4 regions of the Paenibacillus sp. FSL R5-0407 genome follow, and region 2 is predicted to be linked to each of the others. Evidence: riboswitches for the same ligand, from Rfam matches in the RefSeq annotation. Region 2 holds a riboswitch; each other region holds the start of a gene.

Region 1 (5,233 bases), 2.8 Mb from region 2:
GACCCTTTATGAACCATTATTCCCCCACTTAACCCATGTATGTTTCTTTTTGAAGAAGAGTGCGTTAATTAATATTTATTACAAAATTTAATAAAAATACATTTCGTCATTCACTGTGCTGCATATTTGATAGGAGGGCATTCATAAAAGAGTATGAATAAAATTCAAATTAAATGTAAAATTTTATATTAAAATCTTTTGATTGAATACGGTTGGTCTACATATTGAATTGACCATGGTTTTATAAAATTTAACATTTTTATGATTATTATCCGTGAAGTATGAAAAAATGATGAAAATGATAAAAATAGCTTTGCATATATATACAGGTTGATTTATAATTAGCCCAGTAAATCGAATGGTGGTTAATAAAAAAATACCGACGGGAGAGAGACAGATGAGAAAATGGGGTATCTTAATTGTAGCGTTAATTATGGTAACAAGCGTGCTTGCCGCTTGCGGACAAAATAAAAACAATGCGGGCGGAAACACTCCGGCTAATGAAAGTCAAGGATCGGCCAATACCGGTACGGCTTCCAAAAAGCTGATCGTAGGATTGAGCGCGGATTTCCCGCCTTACGAATTTAAAATCAAAAATGAGAATGGTGACAATGAAATCGTCGGTTTCGATGTTGAGATCGCCAAGGAAATCTCGAAGGATCTTGGAGCCGAAGTGGAATTCAAGGATATGCTTTTCGACTCCCTGCTGAATGAATTGGACAGCGGCCGTGTGGACCTCGTCATTTCGGGTCTCAGCCCGAAACCGGAACGCGCGAAGCAAGTCGACTTGTCCCAAATTTATTATAAAGCGGAGCAGTCGGTCGTATCCGCGACCAAGGACAAAGATAAATACAACACAATGGAATCATTGGAAGGTCTGAAGATCGGCGTACAGAAGGGCTCCATTCAAGAAGACATTGCCAAGACGATCACAGGCGCCAAGCTGACTTCTCTTGGAAAAATAAACGATATCATCATGCAACTGAAATCGGGACGCGTTGATGTGGCGATTATCGAAGGCCCTGTGGCCGAATCTTTCGTCAAGAACGTAGAAGGCATCAGCATTACGGACGCCAAACCGGTAACCGAGGACGAAGGCTATGTCGTCGGCGTGAAGAAAGGCAACAAGGAAATGCTTGACCAGGTCAACGCCACATTGGATCGTCTGATCGGAGACGGTTCGATCGATAAGTTCGTTACCGAAGCAAGCGCACTTGCTGAAAAATAACCGGTGACCGATTTGCAGAAAATAGCGGAGCCTATTCGCTATTTTCTGTTTTTTTGTCAAGGCTTTTGAGGTAAAATAGGAGGAATGATTGGGACATGGAGCTTTTTACAATGTTTTGGGAGTACCGCAGCTATTTTTTGACCGGTCTGCAGTATACGCTGCTACTGGCGGCTCTGGGGGTTCTTTGCGGTTTTATTTTGGGCCTGCTTGTTACGCTCTTGCGGATGGCCCCGTGGAGAATTGTCCGGTTTATCGGCCATGCTTGGGTTGAATTTTTACGGGGAACGCCGATGTTGGTCCAGCTCTTAATAATTCATTACGGTTTTTCGACGGCGTTCAATGTCAACTTCTCCCCGATTGAATCCGGAGCGATCACGCTTTCGATCAACAGCTCGGCCTACCTTGCGGAAATATTCCGTGCCGGGATCCAGGGCGTAGACCGGGGGCAAGGAGAAGCAGCTCGGTCCCTAGGCATGAATCGCTGGATGTCCTTGCGTTTTATCATTATTCCGCAGGCGATCAAGTCGGTGCTGCCCGCAATCGGGAATGAGTTTATTACGATTATTAAGGAATCTTCGATCGTATCCTTTATCGGTATTACGGAGCTGATGTTCCAGTCCGGTGCTGTGGTCACGATCACTTACGACGGCATGACGCCGTATCTGATTGTAGCGGTTATGTACTTTATTCTGACATTCACACTGTCCCGTATTTTGGGTCTGTTCGAAAGGAAGTTGAAAGCCAGTGATCACCGTTAAAAATTTGCATAAAAAGTTCGGCCAGCTTCACATTTTGAAGGGGATCGACCTGGAAATCGCCAAAGGAGAGGTCGTCGTTGTGATCGGCCCCAGCGGCTCGGGGAAGAGTACCTTTCTCCGCTGTTTGAATCTGCTGGAGGAACCAACCGAGGGCGAGATCACTTTCGAAGGGGAATCCATTACCGGAAAACGCCACAATATCAACAAAACCCGCGAAAAAATGGGAATGGTATTCCAACAGTTTAATTTGTTTCCGCATAAAAATGTGATCGATAATATCACTATGGCTCCCATCCGTGTAAAAAAAATCGAAAAGAACAAAGCGGAAGCTTTGGCCATGGACCTGCTGCGCACGGTCGGACTGGAAGACAAGCGGGACGCTTATCCTTCCCAGCTGTCGGGCGGACAGAAGCAGCGGATCGCGATTGCTCGCGCGCTCGCTATGGAGCCGCATGTGATGCTGTTCGATGAGCCGACCTCCGCGCTTGATCCGGAGATGGTCGGAGAGGTGCTGGACGTGATGAAGAACCTAGCCGACAAGGGGATGACGATGGTCATCGTCACGCATGAAATGGGCTTTGCCCGCGAAGTTGGGGACCGGATTCTGTTTATGGATCAGGGTGTCATTATGGAGCAAGGGACTCCGCAGGAGGTCTTCGGTTCGCCGAAGAATCAGCGGACCAAGGATTTTCTCAGTAAAGTGCTGTAACTTAACTCTATAACATGAATGAACCGCCGGAGAACGCTCCGGCGGTTTTTTTTGAGTTCGATCGCTTTTACAGAATTGTAATCACATCATCGGTGAAAATAGTCTGATTGGCTGCTGCTTAACGCATCATGGAAACATTTGCTTGCCCTATTGGTTACAAAATTGTGATATATTGATTAGGCCAAAACCTGCCAGCGCAGGTGCGGGGGACGATTTTCCGATTAGCTGTACCCGTCCAATGACGAGAACATGGCTATCTTGGGGTGAAGCGAAGTAAATGCGCAGGGGCCTATCCTTTTTTCCCTAACCCGACAACTAACTCCGCAGGCGATAGTAGAAGGAGGACATCATGAATAAGCATACTAAATTAGCACGCGCCGTTAAGGCGACAATTATTGCAGTCGGATTGGCAGGAGCTTTGCAGTCGGTACCTGTCCATGCGGATTCGATACATAAAGCGAAGGAAGGAGACACCTTTTACCTTCTGGCTAAACAATACGGCGTGGATATGAACAAGCTGATTACAGCGAATCCATCCATCAAAGCATCGAATATTTACGGCGGCCTGGATATCGTTATCCCTGGAGAAGGATCCAAAGCCCTTATGTCAACAGCTTCTGCAAGCGCAAAGGAAAACATAATTCCTCAGCCGTTATCAGCCGTAAAAGTCTCAAGTGCGGATAAGACCGTAGAGGCTTGGGGCAAGAATTTCTCTTACTCCAAAACCGTGGAGGTTAAGGCTACGGCATATTCTTCCGCAGCGAGCGAGAACGGAAAGTGGGGAGCCGTTGATTACTTCGGCAAACCGTTGCAGTTGGGGACGATCGCCGTTGACCCGAAAGTAATTCCTATGGGCACTAAAGTGCTTGTTACGGGACATAGCCATTCCAATCTGCCGAAAAACGCCTTCGTTGCGACCGCAACCGATCAGGGCAGCGCGATCAAAGGGAACCGCATTGATATATTCATTCCGGGCAGCCCGCAAACCGTTAATGAGTTCGGATTTCAGGACGTTAAATTGTATATTTTAGATAAATAATTGAATGCGGCAGCTCCCAAGGGAGCTGCTTTTTTAATTCCTACTCTCCGTTATTTGTACTTCTTCGTTTGCAGAAGCTCGGGAAGAGTCACAAAGTGATAGCCTTTTGCTTTCAACGTCTGAATGATCTCAGGCAGCGCCTGAATCGTTCCGGATAAATCCGACCCCGTTCCCCCTCCGGCATGCTGCAATACAATAGAACCCGGGCCTGCGGCCTTGAGGACGTTCTGTTTCACCTTCTCCGAATCGAGTCCTTTCCAATCCAGCGAATCGACATTCCAGTTCACGATAATATAACCGCTTTTCTTGGCCCACTTAACTTGTTCCTCGTTAATTTCTCCATATGGCGGGCGTATCAACTTGGGCCGATAACCAACGAGATTAGCGATAATATTCTCGGTTCGCAAAATTTCGTTTTGAAACTGACTTCGCGAGCGGTTTTTGAACAAAGCATGGCTAAAGGAATGGTTGCCGATGATGTGGCCGTCCCGGTGAATGGCCCTCAGCAGCTCCGGATGCTTCTTCGCCCGGTGCCCGACGACGAAAAAAGTCGCTTTGACTCCTTCTTTGCGAAGTGCAGCCAATACCTGGGGCGTAAACCGCGGATCGGGCACATCGTCAAAAGTCAGGGCGATCTGTTTCACTTCTGGACCGCGGAATTTAAAGGTTTCGGAATATTTTCGCCGAAGCTCTCCCAGATTTAAGGGCTTTGCGGAAGCAGGTGCGGTATCCAATGAATCAGTATCCTCTGTTAAGGGGCCTTTCGTAGTAAACGCATTGGAGGAGTCGGGGAATAAGCAGAGGATACAGCAAAACAAAGCCGTCATGACGGCGCAGATTCCAGCGGAGATCATCCGCCGTTTGGTCGATCTAGACATAGCAAATCCTCTCCTTTTACCCGGAAACCGTATTATAAATTGGTATGCCCAGGAAACTGGCTAATTATGTGTATTATGCAAATGTGAGGTTTATCACAGACTCGGATAGCTGAAAAATTGCATCTTAATATGAAGCAAGGAGCAGCAAACAAAGTGGCGTTATTCGGGAAGGAGAGAGAATTTTGTCGGAAGTATTGGCTAATGAGCAGGTAGCAGAAGGCGTTTATCGACTCGCCGTGGCGGGACAATTCGCCGGAACAATGGGTCAATTTTACATGCTGCGGGCATGGGATCACTATCCTCTGCTTTCCAGACCGCTAAGCATTTTTAACGTAACCGCGGAATACGTGGAATTTCTATATTTAGTGGCCGGAGAAGGAACGGAAATGTTCTCAAAGTTGAGAAAAGGGGATTCTATCTCCTTGGAGGGCCCGCTGGGTAACGGTTTTTCGAGACCTTCAGGGAAGACGGCGTTTGTTGGTGGAGGTATCGGTATTGCTCCATTTTATTATGCCTTAGGGCAAATTCCTGATGCAGACGTATATTTAGGCTTCAGCAGAGAGGCTTACATGGTAGATGAATTCCGGGCCGGAACCACGGGGCAAGTGGTAGTGAACGTGG
Region 2 (5,233 bases):
GGCGAGAGCATTACGTTGAAGATCAACTTCACCGTGAAGCTGCCTAAAATCTTCGCCCGGATGGGCGCATCCGGCGATTTCGTCATGGCAGGTCAATGGTTTCCGAAGCTAAGTGTGTACGAACCCGCCGGAACGCGCGGCCGAACGGCTGAGGGCTGGAATCTGCATCAGTATCACGGTAATTCGGAATTTTACTCGGATTTTGGTATCTACAGTGTAAACATTAATGTTCCCGAGACGTACACCGTGGCTGCGACCGGCTTCCAGACGAAGCCTGCAGTCCTGAAAGACGGCCGCAAAACGGTTCAATATTACGCCGATGATGTTCATGATTTCGCCTGGTCCGCCTCCCCCGATTTCATTTATGCCGAAGAGCCATTTTCCTCGGCGGAGGTTCCCGGCGTCCGAATCAAGCTCTATCTGGATCCCGCGCACAAGGATTTAAAGGAGCGTTATTTTTATGCGGCCAAGGTGGCCCTCATGAATTTCAGTAAATGGTACGGACCGTATCCTTACTCTACCTTGTCCGTAGTTGTTCCTCCTATTGAAGGGAATGGTGCGGGAGGTATGGAGTATCCTACCCTCGTCACCGCCTTCGGAGCGGGCAGCGACTCGCCGGGATACGATGAATTGGAGCGGACGGTCATCCACGAAATCGGACACCAGTTCTTCTATGGCATGGTCGCGAACAATGAATTCGAAGAGGCTTGGCTGGACGAAGCTTTTACCTCCTACGCTGAAGATAAACTGATGGAGCAAGAGTTCGGAATCGCGCCAAATCTGCCGATTCAGGCTGCGCTGATATCCTCTCCGGCTACTCTGACACAACCCGCCTGGAAATACGGATCGGGAGATACCTATGCCAAGAACGCTTATTATCGCGGCAAACTGGTCTTGTTGGATATCGAACGCCAAGTCGGGGCGAAGACCATGAAGCGCATTCTCTACAACTATGCCCAGAAGTACAAATTCAAGCATCCGACTACGGCCGATTTTCAACGTGTTGTCGAGCAGACGACCGGACGGAGCTGGAAGTCATATTTTAATCAATATATATATGATGGTAAAATGGCCGATTTCTCTGTAGACCGCATTACCGTAACTCCTGTAACCAAGGATGGGAGCACGATTTACGAGTCTGAGGTGGAAATCAGCCGCAAGGGAGGAACGGCCTCCAAAATACCGCTGCTCTTCAGCTTCAAGGATGGCCATACGATCCACAAGGTGTGGAATGGCGATGGCGATCGCGTTCAGATGAAGCTGCAATATAAAGAACCCCTGGAATGGGTCCGTTTGGATCCCGAGTATTCCTTGGTGCTTGAGAACAAGCATATCAACAACTTTATTAAGGCCGAGGTCAAGGAACCTGTCAGCACACGTGCTTCTTTAAGCATCACCAAGCTGCTGGAATCCCTGCTTGGCACTCTGTTCTGGTAGGCTGGACGAACAAGAATAAGGCTTATTCATAGCAGTAATGCTCACAAAACTTTTAGGAGGGAAAGTTATGACCTATGTACGAAATGGATGGGGGCTTGTCAGGAGCCAGTTTCCCTCTGTGATCATCCTGTTCCTGTACCAGCTGCTCTGGGGGCTGTTTCTGTACCGTCTGATCCATTCGGCGGTTGTGGCCGTACTGTCCAGGTACCCGGATACGCCCCCGAATGAACTGAACCGGATTCTATACTTGATCGAAGGGCAATTCGAATTGAAGCACAATCCGGAGATTCACCAGTATTTCTGGCTGCTAATCGGGATGATTGTTCTCCGTCTATTGCTGACGCCGCTGTTCCAGGCGGGTATTCTCTACGGTCTGGTTCCCGCCGAGACCCGGGCGTCCGGACTTCCCTTCTTCCGGGGAATGAAGGAATTCTGGAAGCCCGTCACTCTCTTCTTTCTGTTGGAGCTCGCGCTGCTCTCCCTGCCGGGAATTTGGATCGTCCCGGACCTATACGCCCTCTTGCCCCGTCTCCTTACGTCAGGCGACAGGCTCGCTCCCCTTTTGACCCTTTGTGGATATTTGCTGGGGTGGGTGGTTTACGGTTGGCTTGTCCGGCAAATCCTGCTGTTCGCCCAGTTCGGGTATCTGTTTAAGGCCGGCGTCTGGGGCTCCCTGATGCTGAGCATGAGGTATCTATTGCCGGGGATCGCCATTTCCCTTATTCTCGGAGCTGCCGGCGCCGCCTTGTTCCTTTTGTTCGGAACGGCCTCCTGGATTTGGACAGGACTGATTGCTTTAATTCTGCAACAAACCTATCCTTTCATTCGCAGTCTATTTCAAATTTGGACTCTAACCTCTCAATATCAGCTTTGGCATACCAAATCACAAAAAAGTTAATTTTTTTTCATCTTTATCCTTCCTTGTGCCACAAGGCCTCCGAGCTTATTCGGGGGTCTTGTCCTGCGTTTTCCCCTCTCAAACTCGCTAAATAACCATTGCCAAAATATACTGGCCTTTGTTACAATAACAACAGCACAATTTCAGTAACAGTTTTGTAATTATTTTTGTCACTATTAGCAGGAGTCTTCTGCTGGGTGTCGAATAAGTAAGTAGTCAGGTGTAAATTACAGCCGAATTCCCTTCACGGGGAACGGGGGAACCACTTTGGGTGAATTGATCTCGCAAGAGAGGGATCATAGGGGACCTTCAACCGAATCCTTAAGCTAACCTCGTAGGCATTGGAAGGAGCATTTCCTTGAAAAAACAGTTAACCGCAGCAGCCGTAAGTCTTGCAATACTTTTCTCCATCGGAACTGGTAGCGCTTTCGCAGATTCCAAATTGGACACCACGATTGAAAAAGCTCTGGGAAGCGATTATGTTTCCGGCGGAACTACCACCTCTGGCTTTGACTGTTCCGGATTCACTATGTATGTCTTTTCGAAAATCGGAATTAAATTGCCGCACCAATCAGGCTCCCAGTACAAGATGGGAACCGCTGTAGAGAAGAAAGAACTGATCGCTGGCGATCTGGTGTTCTTCAACACTTCAGGCAAAGGTGTGTCTCATGTTGGTGTTTACGTCGGTGACGGCAAGTTTGCTCATGCTTCCTCCTCCAAAGGAGTTATCATCAGCAAATTGAGCGATAAATATTATGTCGAGCGCTATGTTGGCGCCAAGCGCATTATGAGCACTGATAAGTTCGAAGAAGTTACAAGCGATACTCAAGATCATGATGATGTAGAATAGTAACGATGAAGCCCGCAGAGATTCTTTATGGATCGCAATCTGCGGGTTTTTTCTTTTATTTAAACCGTCGTCCTAGGAAACATTACCCGGAGAGGACGGGATATACAGGACAAATCAACTTATTTATTCAAAAATAACAAAACAAACTTGCAAACCCGCGTTGATGTTTGGTAAAATGACCAGAGTAAATGGTAACAACTTTGTAATCACTGTTGTAACGTCGTAATTTTTCGGGTGCATTCAACAAAGACTAGCCGAATTCCCGGCACCCGGGAAACGGGGGAACCACATTGGGTGAATTGATTTCGTTACATAGGGATCATAGGGAACCTTCAACCGAATCCTCAAGCTAACCTCGCAGGCCTTGGAAGGAGTTTAACATCTTGAGAAAGACATTCGCAGCAGCAGCAACGAGTTTAGCTATTTTGTTCACCATGGGGACAGGAAGTGCCTTTGCGGACACCACATTGACCAGCGTCGTTAAATCCGTGTACGGAACACCTTACAAATACGGAGGCGTCACGACCAACGGTTTTGACTGTTCCGGATTTACAAGATACGTGTTCAAGAAAATGGGCGTCGATCTTGCCCGCGTCTCTACCGCCCAGTACAAGCAAGGTACCCCAGTGGCCAAGAGCCAGTTGAAAGCGGGAGACCTCGTATTCTTCAACACCCTGGGCAAAGGTAAAGTGTCCCATGTGGGCGTCTACCTGGGAGACGGAAAATTCGCTCATGCCTCTTCTTCCAAAGGAATCAGAACAGACAAATTAAGCAACACTTACTATAAAACACGTTATGTCGGGGCAAAAAGAATTTTGAGCGCAGACAGCTATTCCAGCTTTGCCAAAGAATCCTGATCACCCCTGATAGGCTGAGGCCCTCACCTCAATAGCTCGCTTGACCGCACTTGATTCTTGCCGGAATCAACGCGGTCTTTTTTCTTTCCTTCATCTTATTCATATAACGAAGGAATCGATCAAAAGGTTTCTTGGATAAAACCCATTCCAAAAATATTTTTTCCGTTCTCGTTCTCTAACACTCCATATCCTATCTTCCCTATATCCAAAATTTACCCGTTATGCGGATGCCTAAACAGGAAATTTTTAATTTACGCATTTTTTTTGCCTGCCTTCGATTTCTGGCCCCTCTTCCTCCACAAAGCCTTTACAACCAATAAAAATCCCGTTAGAGTGAGGTTAAAAAGAACTACAGCCATATGGGTAGCCGCATAGGCATTCCTATCGTTTAAGGAGGCGCAAAAATGGAAAAACCAATCGCACCATTTCGAATCGTACCCATGGAAGAAAGCCATGGCGCAGATATCAGTACTTGGCGTTACGATTCTCCCTACGATATTTATAGCTGGCTTCCCTGGGAACAGATGAAGGCGCTCGATGTGGAATTTGGGAATCCCGTTTTAAGGGCCCAGCAGTACGTCTCTTTGCTGGATCAGCAGGAGGAGCTTGCCGGATTCGCCCAGTACTTTCCTATGGAGGGCGTTACACGGCTTGGCATCGGTATGAGACCTGATTTATGCGGCCACGGGCTGGGTAAGACCTTTGTGCTGACAATCGTCGAGGAGGCCCAGCGGAGAAAGCCTAAGGATGTAATTGACCTGGAAGTGCTCACATGGAACACACGGGCGATCCGGGCTTACCAGAAGTCCGGCTTCGTGATTACCGATCTGTACGAGAAAATGACTCCTGGCGGCATTTCCAAGCCATATTACTGCATGGTGTTTCGCGGAAAACCCTCCGAGGCGTAAAAAAACATCCCCTTAATGAGACGTCTATGATTAATCACACATGATTTTAACGTATTTTTCGTATACTACAAATAATTCGTTACTTTTTTTGACACAAATGCTATGATCACGGGGCATGTTCAGCTATAATGGAAGGTAGCTTACATAGGAGGGACGATTGAAATGCAGAAGTGGATCATGAGCGGAATACTCATCGTGGCGTGCGCCTTCGCAGCCGTGTTAATGTTTACATTACCCGGTAAAGATCAGGTGGCCCAGGAAGAAAAGCCGCAAATGCCTGCGG
Region 3 (5,233 bases), 3.8 Mb from region 2:
ATATTTGGCGGAGCAATACGGGGGTGCGGACGGCGAATTGTCCGCTGCGCTTCGTTACTTAAATCAGCGGTACACTATACCCGATAAAGTGATCGGGCTGCTTAATGATATCGGAACCGAGGAATTCGCCCATCTGGAAATGATCGCCACCATGATTTACAAACTGACCAAGGACGCGACGGTAGAGGAACTGGAGGCGGCGGGCATGGGAGCTTATTATGTAAACCATGATAAGGCCCTGTATTACCAAAACGCCGGGGGAGTTCCGTGGACGGCCACTTACATCCAGGCGAAAGGCGATCCGATCGCCGACTTGTATGAAGATATTGCGGCTGAGGAGAAAGCTCGGGCTACATACCAGTGGCTGATCGATATGACGGATGACGTTGATCTGCAAGACGGCCTGAAGTTCCTGCGCGAGCGTGAAATCATCCACTCACTGCGCTTCCGCGAAGCGGTGGAGATTTTGAAGGATGACCGGGAGCATAAGAAGATTTTTTAAGCCAAGCGGATGTTCTTGTTTAGACACTTAACAGTTAAATTTGGTTACGGAATTCGGAATGATATAGGGAAGGACCGGAAATATTTAGGCATGTTCGGCCGGCCTTCCCGATATACATAGAAAAACAAGCAAATAACATAGAGGCGAAGGTGATTTCTTATGTCTAAATCAAAGCGGGGGAAAGCTTTGTGGATTCTTCCTTCCAGAGGCCGGGGGACATGCCCCGTATGCAGAAGCACGCGGATTAAACTGCTTTATACGAAGATGAGCAGTTCCGGTCAGGCTCTTAAAGTCTGCAAGAAATGCTTCAACGCATCCCAGGAAAGAATCGATGCCGCAAACCAGATCGTCGTGAAATAAGCTGGCTATAGACCATATCAGTGGAAAGTATGGAGCAAGGATTACTTGCTCCATACTTTTTTTGTTTCCGGGCTATGTAAATGCGTAAATAATTCACTGAGTTTCTGAAAATAATGCTACAATAGAGGCCGGAAGCACTTTAGTTTTTCGTAAAGGAGCATTTGATCATGTCAACCATTCTTAAAACGCTAACTATTGCCGGCAGTGACTCCAGCGGCGGCGCGGGGATACAGGCAGACTTGAAAACATTTGAAGAATACGGAACTTACGGACTCAGCGCATTGACTACCATTGTTACGATGGATCCGGACCGCGGATGGCATCATAGCGTGTACCCGATAGACGCCAATCTGGTGGCCGAGCAGTTGAAGACCGTGTTTGCGGGCGGCCCGGTGCAAGCTATGAAGACGGGGATGCTGGGCAGCGTGCCTATTATAGAAGTCGTTGAGAAATGCATTAAGCAGCATAACCAACAAAATGTGGTCATCGACCCGGTCATGGTCTGCAAAGGGGAAGACGAAGTTTTGAATCCGGAGAGCGCGGATGCGATTCGCGATTTGCTGCTACCGCTTGCTACGGTTGTTACGCCAAACTTGTTCGAAGCCGGTGTGCTTTCCGGTTTGGGGCGTTTGTCCAGCGTGGATGACATGAAGAAAGCAGCGAAGATCATTCATGAACGCGGAGCGGCTTACGTAGTCATTAAAGGCGGCAAAGCCTTGGAAGGCGACAAAGCGATCGACCTGTTCTATGACGGCGAGGAATTTGAGGTTCTGGAGACGGAAAAGATCGAACCCGCACATAACCATGGAGCCGGTTGTACTTTTGCGGCTGCCGTAACAGGTGGACTGGCCAGCGGCTTAACTGTAAAGGAAGCCGTAGTTAAAGCGAAAAAATTCGTAACGGCGGCCATTCGTTCGGGGTATGCCTTTAACGAATATGTGGGACCGGTATTCCATGGAGGATACCGTTTGAACGGCGAGTAGGCTGACATATAGAATGAATCAGGACAAGCCGGTTTCCAGGAATGGAGGCCGGTCTTTTTTTGTTGTATTCGGCATTAATACGATGATTTATGTTGCGCGTTAATGCGGGCTCAATAATGAAGGATAATAAATGAAAGTGATGGAAGTAAGCGTTTTATCGTACTCTTTTACAACAAATAGAAGCGATTCAACGCAAATTTCGGGATTTACAGAAAATGAGAGCAGGCGTAATATTCATTCGTGGATTTGATATTCTTGATTCGCTGAATTTCCCGTAATACGGGAAAACGGGGGAACCGAATGCCGGGCGTAACAGGCAAAGCCAGCCGAAACGAACGGTAGGGGTGAATCCGCAGCATGTCATGCAGAACATGCCGCGGAGGGGTGACTCTCGCCACCCTAATCCGACAGCTAACCTCGTAAGCGTAGTCCGAGAGAGGAATGATACTGTGCCCATGTAAAGCACTCATGGACCGCAGGGGGTCTTGCCTCTGTGGTTTTTTGCTGTCCAAAAAGTCTCCAAATGAGACGATTTACCAAAATATTTAATCATAATCAGCCTTTGAATTTGCAAAAAATAAAGCACGGTGGTGTTGCATCTATGTTTTCGATAATCAAGAGAGTGCTCATCGGTCAGCCGCTGAAGTCAACCGCACTCGGCGAACAAAAATTAAACAAAACGAAAGCCCTGGCGATCCTTTCATCGGATGCCTTGTCCTCCGTAGCCTACGGACCGGAGCAGATTCTGCTCGTCCTGATGACGCTCGGCGCGGCCGCCTACTGGTACTCCATCCCGATTGCCGCGGGAATTCTGGTGCTGCTGCTGGCTCTCGTTTTATCTTACAGACAAGTGATTTATGCCTATCCGCATGGCGGAGGAGCCTATGTTGTTTCCAAGGAAAATTTGGGGGTAAACTCCGGTCTTTTAGCCGGCGGCGCGCTGCTGGTGGATTATATTTTAACCGTTGCGGTCAGCATTTCTGCGGGGACGGATGCGATCACCTCAGCTTTTCCGTCGCTGCATTCACATAACGTACTTATAGCATGCCTTTTAGTGGTTGTTATCACGGTACTCAATTTGCGCGGTATTACCGAATCGGCTTCCATCCTGGCTTATCCGGTTTACTTATTCGTGCTTGTTATATTTATCACTATTGGGGCGGGACTATATCAAATTGCAATGGGCGAAGTTCCGGCCAACCTGCATACACCGATGGGGACACCGGTGACAGGCCTTACGCTGTTCCTGCTCTTGCGGGCATTTGCCTCGGGGAGTTCGGCTTTGACAGGTGTCGAGGCGATTTCTAACGCCATTCCTAACTTCAAGGATCCGGCTCCCAAGAATGCCTCCAAAACATTGGCTGCCATGGGCGTTCTGCTGGCGCTTTTGTTTACGGGGATCGTATCGTTGGCTTATTATTACGGTATTTCTCCTAAAGCGGAGGAAACCGTCGTGTCCCAGATCGCTTCAGCTACTTTCGGCCGGGGGATCATGTATTATTTGATTCAAGGGATCACCGCGATGATTCTGGTGCTGGCCGCCAATACCGGATACTCGGCATTTCCGCTCTTGGCCGTGAACCTGGCGAAAGACAAATATATCGCGCGTATGTTCACCGTTCGCGGAGACCGTCTCGGTTATTCTAACGGAATCGTCTTTTTGGCGGTGGCCTCAATCCTGCTGATCATCGTTTTTAAAGGACAGACCGAGCATTTGATTCCGCTCTATGCGGTAGGCGTATTTATCCCGTTTACGCTGGCGCAAACCGGTATGCTTGTGAAATGGTTCCGGGAAAAACCGGCGGGCTGGGGATTGAAATTAACGATAAACGCGATCGGGGCTTTAATCAGCTTTACGGTCATGATGATTTTTTTCATTACGAAATTTCCGCAAGTCTGGCCTGCGTTAATCTTTTTGCCGGCGATCGTTTATGTATTTCATAAAATCAACCGTCATTACGAAGCTGTGGGGGATCAATTGCGGATCACTACATGCGAACAGCCACTAGCGATCGAGGGGAATGTCATGGTAATTCCCGTAGCGGGAATTACGCATGTAGTGGAAAATACGCTGAATTACGCGAAATCGTTGTCTCCGGATCAGATCATCGCTGTATATGTGGCGTTCGATAAAGAGGCGGAAAAGCAATTTGAGGAGAAATGGAACCAGTGGCACCCTGAAATTCGGCTGGTTACGCTGTATTCCCAATACCGGAGCATTATCCAGCCGCTGACGAAGTTCATCGATACCGTGGAGCATAAGGCCAAGGAAATGAATTTCCGGGTAACCGTTCTGATTCCCCAATTCATACCGAAGAAACGGTGGCATAACGCCCTGCATAATCAGTCCAGCTTGCTAATCCGCGCCTTTTTGCTATACCGGAGGGATTTGATCGTAACCACGGTTCCTTATCATTTCAAAAAATAAGATCTTTTCATCTGACCATCAAGTCAGAATTTGCCCTACCAGCTCGTTCATGCCTTGCCATGAATCCTTTAGAATAAAGTCCTGCTGAACCGGCGCATTCCAAGGACGGGGGATCATAATGGTCTGTTTGCCCGCTTCCTTGGCCGCGATCAGATTATGGGGGCCGTCGTCAATCAACAAGTCAAAATCAAGCAAGTATTTGCGCTTGGCGACGAAGAAGTTATCGAATGGAATGAAAGGCATATGCATTTGCAGCCATCTCCATTTTTCCGGAACCGATGCCGGGCGGGCGGCCGTCACGACGATGACGTCGTAATCGACGGTCATCCGCTTCACCTCTTCAATCGTATACTCGTCAAAAATTTCAAGCTCTTCGTACAGGCCGGGCCTGCCGAAGAAAATGTCGTCCGTGCATGCAGGATGCCAAATGCCGCTAAGATCAAAGCTGATGATTTGCTCCATGGTCAACGGAAGATCGGGATACATTAAATTATGATAATGAATCGCTTTCGGTATGAGATGGCAGATCGTGTCATCCATGTCGATGGCTACTATTTTTTTGCTCATGCTTCGCACTTCTCCCTGGCAGTTACTTTTTCGATATCTAAGTTGAATTTAAACGTAATTGTAATGGACACTTCGGGAAATGGCAAACTTCGGCGTCTCCCAAGGGTTTGCAAGTAATCGCCAATTGGCATATCATGGGGCTATAAATATAGACAGGAAGGAATGTGGAGATGGAGACGACCCAGACGAAATTGCAGAAACCCGAAGCTATGATTTTCGATATGGATGGGACGCTGTTTAAGACAGAGACACTGCTTATCCCTGCCTATCATGAACTGTTCGACCGGCTCAGGGAAGAGAAGATGTACGAGGGAGAGACACCTCCGGAAGAGCTGATGCTGAGTTGTCTCGGTATGCTGCTGGAGGATATTTGGAGAAAGGTCATTCCCGACT
Region 4 (5,233 bases), 1.4 Mb from region 2:
ATCGAGCGGGATGAGGAACGGACTCGGGGAGCCGCGGAGAACCTGGGCCGTTCGATCGGACTGGATCGGGTATCCCGGATCGAAGCGTTTGATAACTCCAACATCCAGGGGACGAATCCGGTCTCGGCGATGGTTGTGTTCATCGACGGCAAACCGGCCAAGAAGGATTACCGGAAATACAAAGTCCGGACCGTTCAGGGTCCGGACGATTATGAAACGATGCGCGAGGTCATCCGCCGCAGATACGAGCGCGTGCTGAAGGAGAACTTGCCTCAGCCTGATCTGATCATCGTCGACGGCGGCAAAGGGCAGATTTCGGCTGCAATCGACGTACTGGAGAACGAGCTCGGTCTATTCATTCCGGTGGGCGGCTTGGTCAAGGATGCCAAGCACCGGACTGCGCAGCTGATGGTGGGCGATCCGCCCGAGCCGGTTCATTTGCCTCGCGACAGCCAGGAGTTTTATTTGCTCCAGCGAATTCAGGACGAGGTTCACCGGTTTGCGATTTCGTTCCATCGCGAGCAGCGGGCGAAATCGATGGTGGCTTCGCGCCTGGATGCGATTCCGGGCATCGGGGAGAAGCGTCGTAAGGCGCTGCTGAAGCACTTCGGTTCGCTCAAAAAAATGAAAGAGGCCTCAGTCGAAGACTTCCGGCCCCTTTCCATTGGCGACAAGCTAGCCAAACAAATTATAGATGCCCTTCGGGATGATGAGGAGTCGTGAACAACGGCTCCTCTTTTTTTGGCAATGGTGCTGAAGGGCGTTCCTTACCCGGTGGATTGAACAAGTAGATGACGAAGGCAACAATCGCCGGTAACACGATATAGAAAATGCCTGCCGTGATATTCAGCGTTCCACCTGTAAACATAATGCTCAGCGACATTAAGATGCTGTCGAAGATGACGTGCGAGAACAGGACCGCAATAAAACCGTAGCGCAGGAAAATATAGCTGAACAACAGGCCGATAATGAGCAGCTCGATCGGACGGGAGATGACCGGGTAGATCGGATACAACGTATGGCCGAACGCCCAGATCAGCGTCGTGATGATACTTGCGACGAGCGTGCTGCGGAACATTTTCTTCAGCATCGGAATCCCGAACAGCCGGTATACGGCCTCTTCCCCGATCCCTGCCACCCAGGCAAGCAGCGGGAGCAGCGCAGGATAGAGCATGTTATACGGTGATTGGGAGGCATCCGTGGTCGACCAGGTGTGGATCGTTCTTTCCAGAATGAAGAAGATCACGGACTGAACTCCAAGCAGAATAAGTGCCCAGGCGTATCCGTCCGCCATCGATTTTACTACATGCCGTCCATAACCCTGTTCCTTGGCCCGGGCCCAGAGATTAATCCCCTGCTTGCGCCAGAGTCCATCGCCTCCGACGAGGGAGAAATAGACGGAGGCGGCCAGAATCAGCGTGACGACGCCCTGAAATACAAGCCCGAAGATCAGCATTGCACCGCTTAAGCCTTCTTTTTCAAAATAAGGCATCATATTAAGCGCAGAACCCATGGAAATGATGAAGTACAGGGAGGCGAGCACGATTCCCCGCTTGAACGAAGTATGTACTCTTGTCATGGCGCTGTACACGATCGCGAGAATTCCCAGCACAAAAGTCAATAGGGCATATCCTACATAGGTCAGCCAGTTGGCGAGCGTGGTTTGGCTTTTTACATAATCGGTATGGCTTTGCGGCACGGAGAAGTAACTATCGATTTCGGAGACCTGGCCTTCGAAATAATGAATATCGATTTGGGCATTCGATTTCCCCGCTTCATATCCCACCAGCGTTAAAGACAGACCATCCGGTGTTTCGCCCACGGAAGATTGCATATCTTCGCTGTAACCAAGCGACTTCAAGTAAGGTTGGGCTAACGCCAGCTTTTCTTCCCACGATAGGTCCTGCACTCCCGAGGTAGCGGCATCAGCTTCGGATGAACCGCCGCCCAATCCCTCGATGTCCGGAAACCCGGTTTCGGGGTATTCTTTAAAGCCGACCGCCTTGCCCGTGGTCATATGGATATCTACCGTTACGGCTTTGAGCAGCCCGCCTGGCTTATTGATGCGGACTTGAAAGATGTCGTAGGGGAACTGCTTTTCATACTTTTTAAGGTAATCTTCCATTAAACCTTCCCGGGTCAAATACCCGTATACATCAGCGCGCGTCTCGTAAGTAACCAGGGCATCGTTGAAGGGACCGGTTAATCCGAGCGTCGATTCCGCGAATTTGACGGCGGCTTCCTTTGCCTGCTCCTTCGTGATTAGCTGAGTCGATTGTTCGACCTGCAGCGTTTCGGAAGCGGTAGTCGGGACAATCTGGAGTAAAATAAAGACGATGAGTCCAATGACGGCGAGTATCCATAAGGTCCTGGTCTTTATCCCGCGCGTCTTCGGTTTTAAATCGGAATACATACGAAAACTCCTTTTAACGATTTTTTGTTGAATCTGTATGATTTCGGTACTTCCATGTCACAGTAAAGATAACACAGGGGAGATTTCTTCGCCAGAGACGAAGCTTGTTTCGCGTAAAAGCGCAATAACCACGGCAAATCCCAGCATGGCTTAGATAAGCATTCACCTTACGGTCTGTTTCAACTCTTTTAAGTCATTTTCGATCTATTTCATCCAATTAAACCTTTGTGATGGAAGTGAATAAGGATTATAATCCAATTTGACGAAAATGAAATGAAAATGAATGTAACTTAATATGTTGGCCGAATTTCTACCGAAAACGGGGGAACCGATATTTAGGGGTGAATTTCGCTGCTTCACTTGCATTGCGCCTGGTGAAAAAGCGAATAGGGCAGACCGCGCAAGCCCGAATCCGTCAGCTAACCTCGTAGGCCTTTGCAGCAGGGACCAATCAAAAAGCATTGGATTTCCAGTGCTTTTTTTCATTGTTTCTTTTTTGCCAAATTGAGTAATGAGGTGAGCCCGTTGCTTTCCAAATGGATCAGATTTTCCCCACCCCAAGTCCTTGTGTTGGGCTTTGCGTTCATTATTTTGGCCGGTTCGCTGCTTTTGATGCTGCCGATTTCCAGTAGTACGGGAGAGTCGCTTCCTTTTATTGACGCTTTCTTTACCGCTACTTCAGCAACCTGTGTAACAGGGCTTGTCGTAGTGGATACAGGAACCTATTTCTCAACATTTGGCCAGGTGGTCATTATGCTGCTGATCCAGGTAGGCGGTCTGGGGTTCATGACCATGGCGACCTTGTTCGCTCTGGTGTTTAAACGAAAGATTTCGCTGAAAGACCGGCTTCTGCTCCAGGAGGCGATGAACCAAAATACGATGGAAGGGATCGTCCGGCTGATCCGTAAGGTGCTGATGTATTCCCTGATTATCGAGAGCTGCGCCGCACTTCTGTTCACAATCCGCTGGTCGTTCGACATGCCGATTGGCCGGGCGCTGTTCTTCGGTATCTTTCACGGCGTTTCCATGTTCAACAATGCTGGTTTTGACCTGTTCGGCGAGTACCGCAGCCTTACCCAGTATGTAAACGATCCGGTCGTCAATCTCGTAACGATGTTCCTGATCGTTTCCGGAGGGCTCGGCTTTATCGTTTTGTCCGACCTGATCGAGTTTCGGCAACGCCGCAAATTGTCGCTTCATTCCAAGGTGGTTCTCTCCATGACCGCCACATTGATTCTGGTCGGAGCGCTCGTTATTTTCGTGTTTGAATTCACCAACTCCAATACCTTGCAACCGCTGGATTGGGGCGGAAAAATCTGGAGCTCGTTCTTCCAGTCGGTTACGCCGAGAACGGCGGGTGCCAATACGGTGGATATCGGCGGGCTTAGGCAGGCGACGCAATTCTTTATGATCATCCTGATGTTCATCGGGGCATCGCCAAGCTCCACCGGGGGCGGGATCAAGACGACGACGTTCACGATTCTGGTCGGGGCGGTCATTTCCATGATCCGCGGCCGTTCGGATCTCGTGTTGTTCCGTTACCGGCTGGCCCAGGAGCGGATATTCAAAGCCGTCACGATCACGATGCTCGCTTTGTTCCTGGTCATCGCCGTGGCGATGGTGCTTTCAACTACGGAAGATGCCAGCTTCCTGAGCATTTTGTTCGAAACGACTTCCGCTTTCGGTACGGTCGGCCTTTCCATGGGGCTGACGGGAAAATTGACGATTGCGGGGAAAATTATTATCAGCTTCACCATGTTTGCCGGACGGTTAGGGCTGCTGACGTTAGCTTATGCGCTCGGGCCGAAGAAGGGTAAAGAATTATATAGACATCCCGAAGGCAAAATGATTATAGGATAAGGGGAAAAGTGAGATGAAAACACAGCAGTTTGTAGTGATCGGCTTGGGGCGTTTCGGTTCCAGCCTGGCGCTAGAGCTGATGGACCTCGGCTACGAGGTTCTGGGCGTGGACAGGAACGAGGAAGTGGTCGAGGAATGGAGCGACCGGCTTACGCATGCCGTCGTCGCGGATGCGACGGATGAAGAAGTTCTGAAGTCGTTGGGCGTTCGAAATTTCGACTGCGGGATCGTAGCGATCGGCAATGATATTCAAATGAGCATCCTGTCGGCCATCCTTCTCAAAGACCTTGGGATTAAAACGGTGGTAGCCAAGGCGATTTCCGTCCTTCACGGCCGGGCGCTGGAGAAGCTCGGCGTCGACCGGGTTATCTTTCCCGAGAGGGATATGGGGGTTCGGGTCGCCCATCAGCTTGTAACTCCAAACCTGCTGGATTACATTGAACTTTCCAAAGAATACAGACTTGTCGAAATGAGAGTACCGCAATGCCTGGACGGAAAAAATGTCGGCGACCTGAACCCGAGAGCACGTTTCGGCTGCAGCATCGTAGCCATCCACCGGGAGAACGGCGTCATTATTGCACCGACGGCAATGGATCATCTAATCCTTGGGGACATCATGGTCATCATCGGGGCAAAGAAAAACATCGATGAATTCGAAGCTATTATAAATGATTAATCATTTTAGTGATTCTGCTCTTGGAGTGTGACCTGCATGGAATCTGCTGCAACGGAAGCAATTCGGCATTTTCTGATCCTAGTATTGTTTGTTCTCAGTGTCGGCATGGTTTCCGGCAAATTAGCCGCTTGGCTCAAGCTGCCCGATGTTGCCGTATTCATCGCCGTCGGCATGCTGCTCGGGCCCGGCTTGAAGCTCATTCATGAATCCAGCGGCTCGCTGATCAATCAGCTCATTTTAACATTGGGTTCGGCGCTCATTCTGTTTGATGGCGGCAGGAATCT

The links. Region 2 has a riboswitch for cyclic di-AMP ahead of NYE70_RS18665 (C40 family peptidase). Riboswitches for the same ligand answer to the same signal wherever they lie in the genome.
Region 1: it holds a riboswitch for cyclic di-AMP, as region 2 does, so the genes downstream of both, NYE70_RS05490 (3D domain-containing protein) here and NYE70_RS18665 (C40 family peptidase) in region 2, are expected to answer to the same signal.
Region 3: it holds a riboswitch for cyclic di-AMP, as region 2 does, so the genes downstream of both, NYE70_RS00490 (APC family permease) here and NYE70_RS18665 (C40 family peptidase) in region 2, are expected to answer to the same signal.
Region 4: it holds a riboswitch for cyclic di-AMP, as region 2 does, so the genes downstream of both, NYE70_RS12215 (TrkH family potassium uptake protein) here and NYE70_RS18665 (C40 family peptidase) in region 2, are expected to answer to the same signal.

What each region holds. Positions count from the first base shown of each region.
Region 1 covers NZ_JBBPAX010000001.1:1,127,668-1,132,900, reverse strand. Annotated here, with positions in the region: gene NYE70_RS05505 (transporter substrate-binding domain-containing protein) at 398-1,228, shown strand; gene NYE70_RS05500 (amino acid ABC transporter permease) at 1,324-1,986, shown strand; gene NYE70_RS05495 (amino acid ABC transporter ATP-binding protein) at 1,973-2,695, shown strand; cyclic di-AMP (ydaO/yuaA leader) riboswitch at 2,865-3,040, shown strand; gene NYE70_RS05490 (3D domain-containing protein) at 3,045-3,734, shown strand; gene NYE70_RS05485 (polysaccharide deacetylase family protein) at 3,785-4,612, opposite strand; gene NYE70_RS05480 (dihydroorotate dehydrogenase electron transfer subunit) at 4,795-5,233, shown strand, end outside.
Region 2 covers NZ_JBBPAX010000001.1:3,937,740-3,942,972, reverse strand. Annotated here, with positions in the region: gene NYE70_RS18675 (M1 family metallopeptidase) at 1-1,437, shown strand, start outside; gene NYE70_RS18670 (hypothetical protein) at 1,505-2,335, shown strand; cyclic di-AMP (ydaO/yuaA leader) riboswitch at 2,557-2,691, shown strand; gene NYE70_RS18665 (C40 family peptidase) at 2,694-3,185, shown strand; cyclic di-AMP (ydaO/yuaA leader) riboswitch at 3,428-3,564, shown strand; gene NYE70_RS18660 (C40 family peptidase) at 3,569-4,042, shown strand; gene NYE70_RS18655 (GNAT family N-acetyltransferase) at 4,447-4,950, shown strand; gene NYE70_RS18650 (c-type cytochrome) at 5,113-5,233, shown strand, end outside.
Region 3 covers NZ_JBBPAX010000001.1:101,090-106,322, forward strand. Annotated here, with positions in the region: gene NYE70_RS00475 (manganese catalase family protein) at 1-502, shown strand, start outside; gene NYE70_RS00480 (hypothetical protein) at 662-862, shown strand; gene pdxK (pyridoxine/pyridoxal/pyridoxamine kinase) at 1,030-1,845, shown strand; cyclic di-AMP (ydaO/yuaA leader) riboswitch at 2,097-2,287, shown strand; gene NYE70_RS00490 (APC family permease) at 2,447-4,273, shown strand; gene NYE70_RS00495 (5' nucleotidase, NT5C type) at 4,292-4,840, opposite strand; gene NYE70_RS00500 (HAD family hydrolase) at 5,011-5,233, shown strand, end outside.
Region 4 covers NZ_JBBPAX010000001.1:2,526,895-2,532,127, reverse strand. Annotated here, with positions in the region: gene uvrC (excinuclease ABC subunit UvrC) at 1-723, shown strand, start outside; gene NYE70_RS12220 (CPBP family intramembrane glutamic endopeptidase) at 689-2,413, opposite strand; cyclic di-AMP (ydaO/yuaA leader) riboswitch at 2,704-2,863, shown strand; gene NYE70_RS12215 (TrkH family potassium uptake protein) at 2,939-4,273, shown strand; gene NYE70_RS12210 (potassium channel family protein) at 4,287-4,949, shown strand; gene NYE70_RS12205 (cation:proton antiporter) at 4,986-5,233, shown strand, end outside.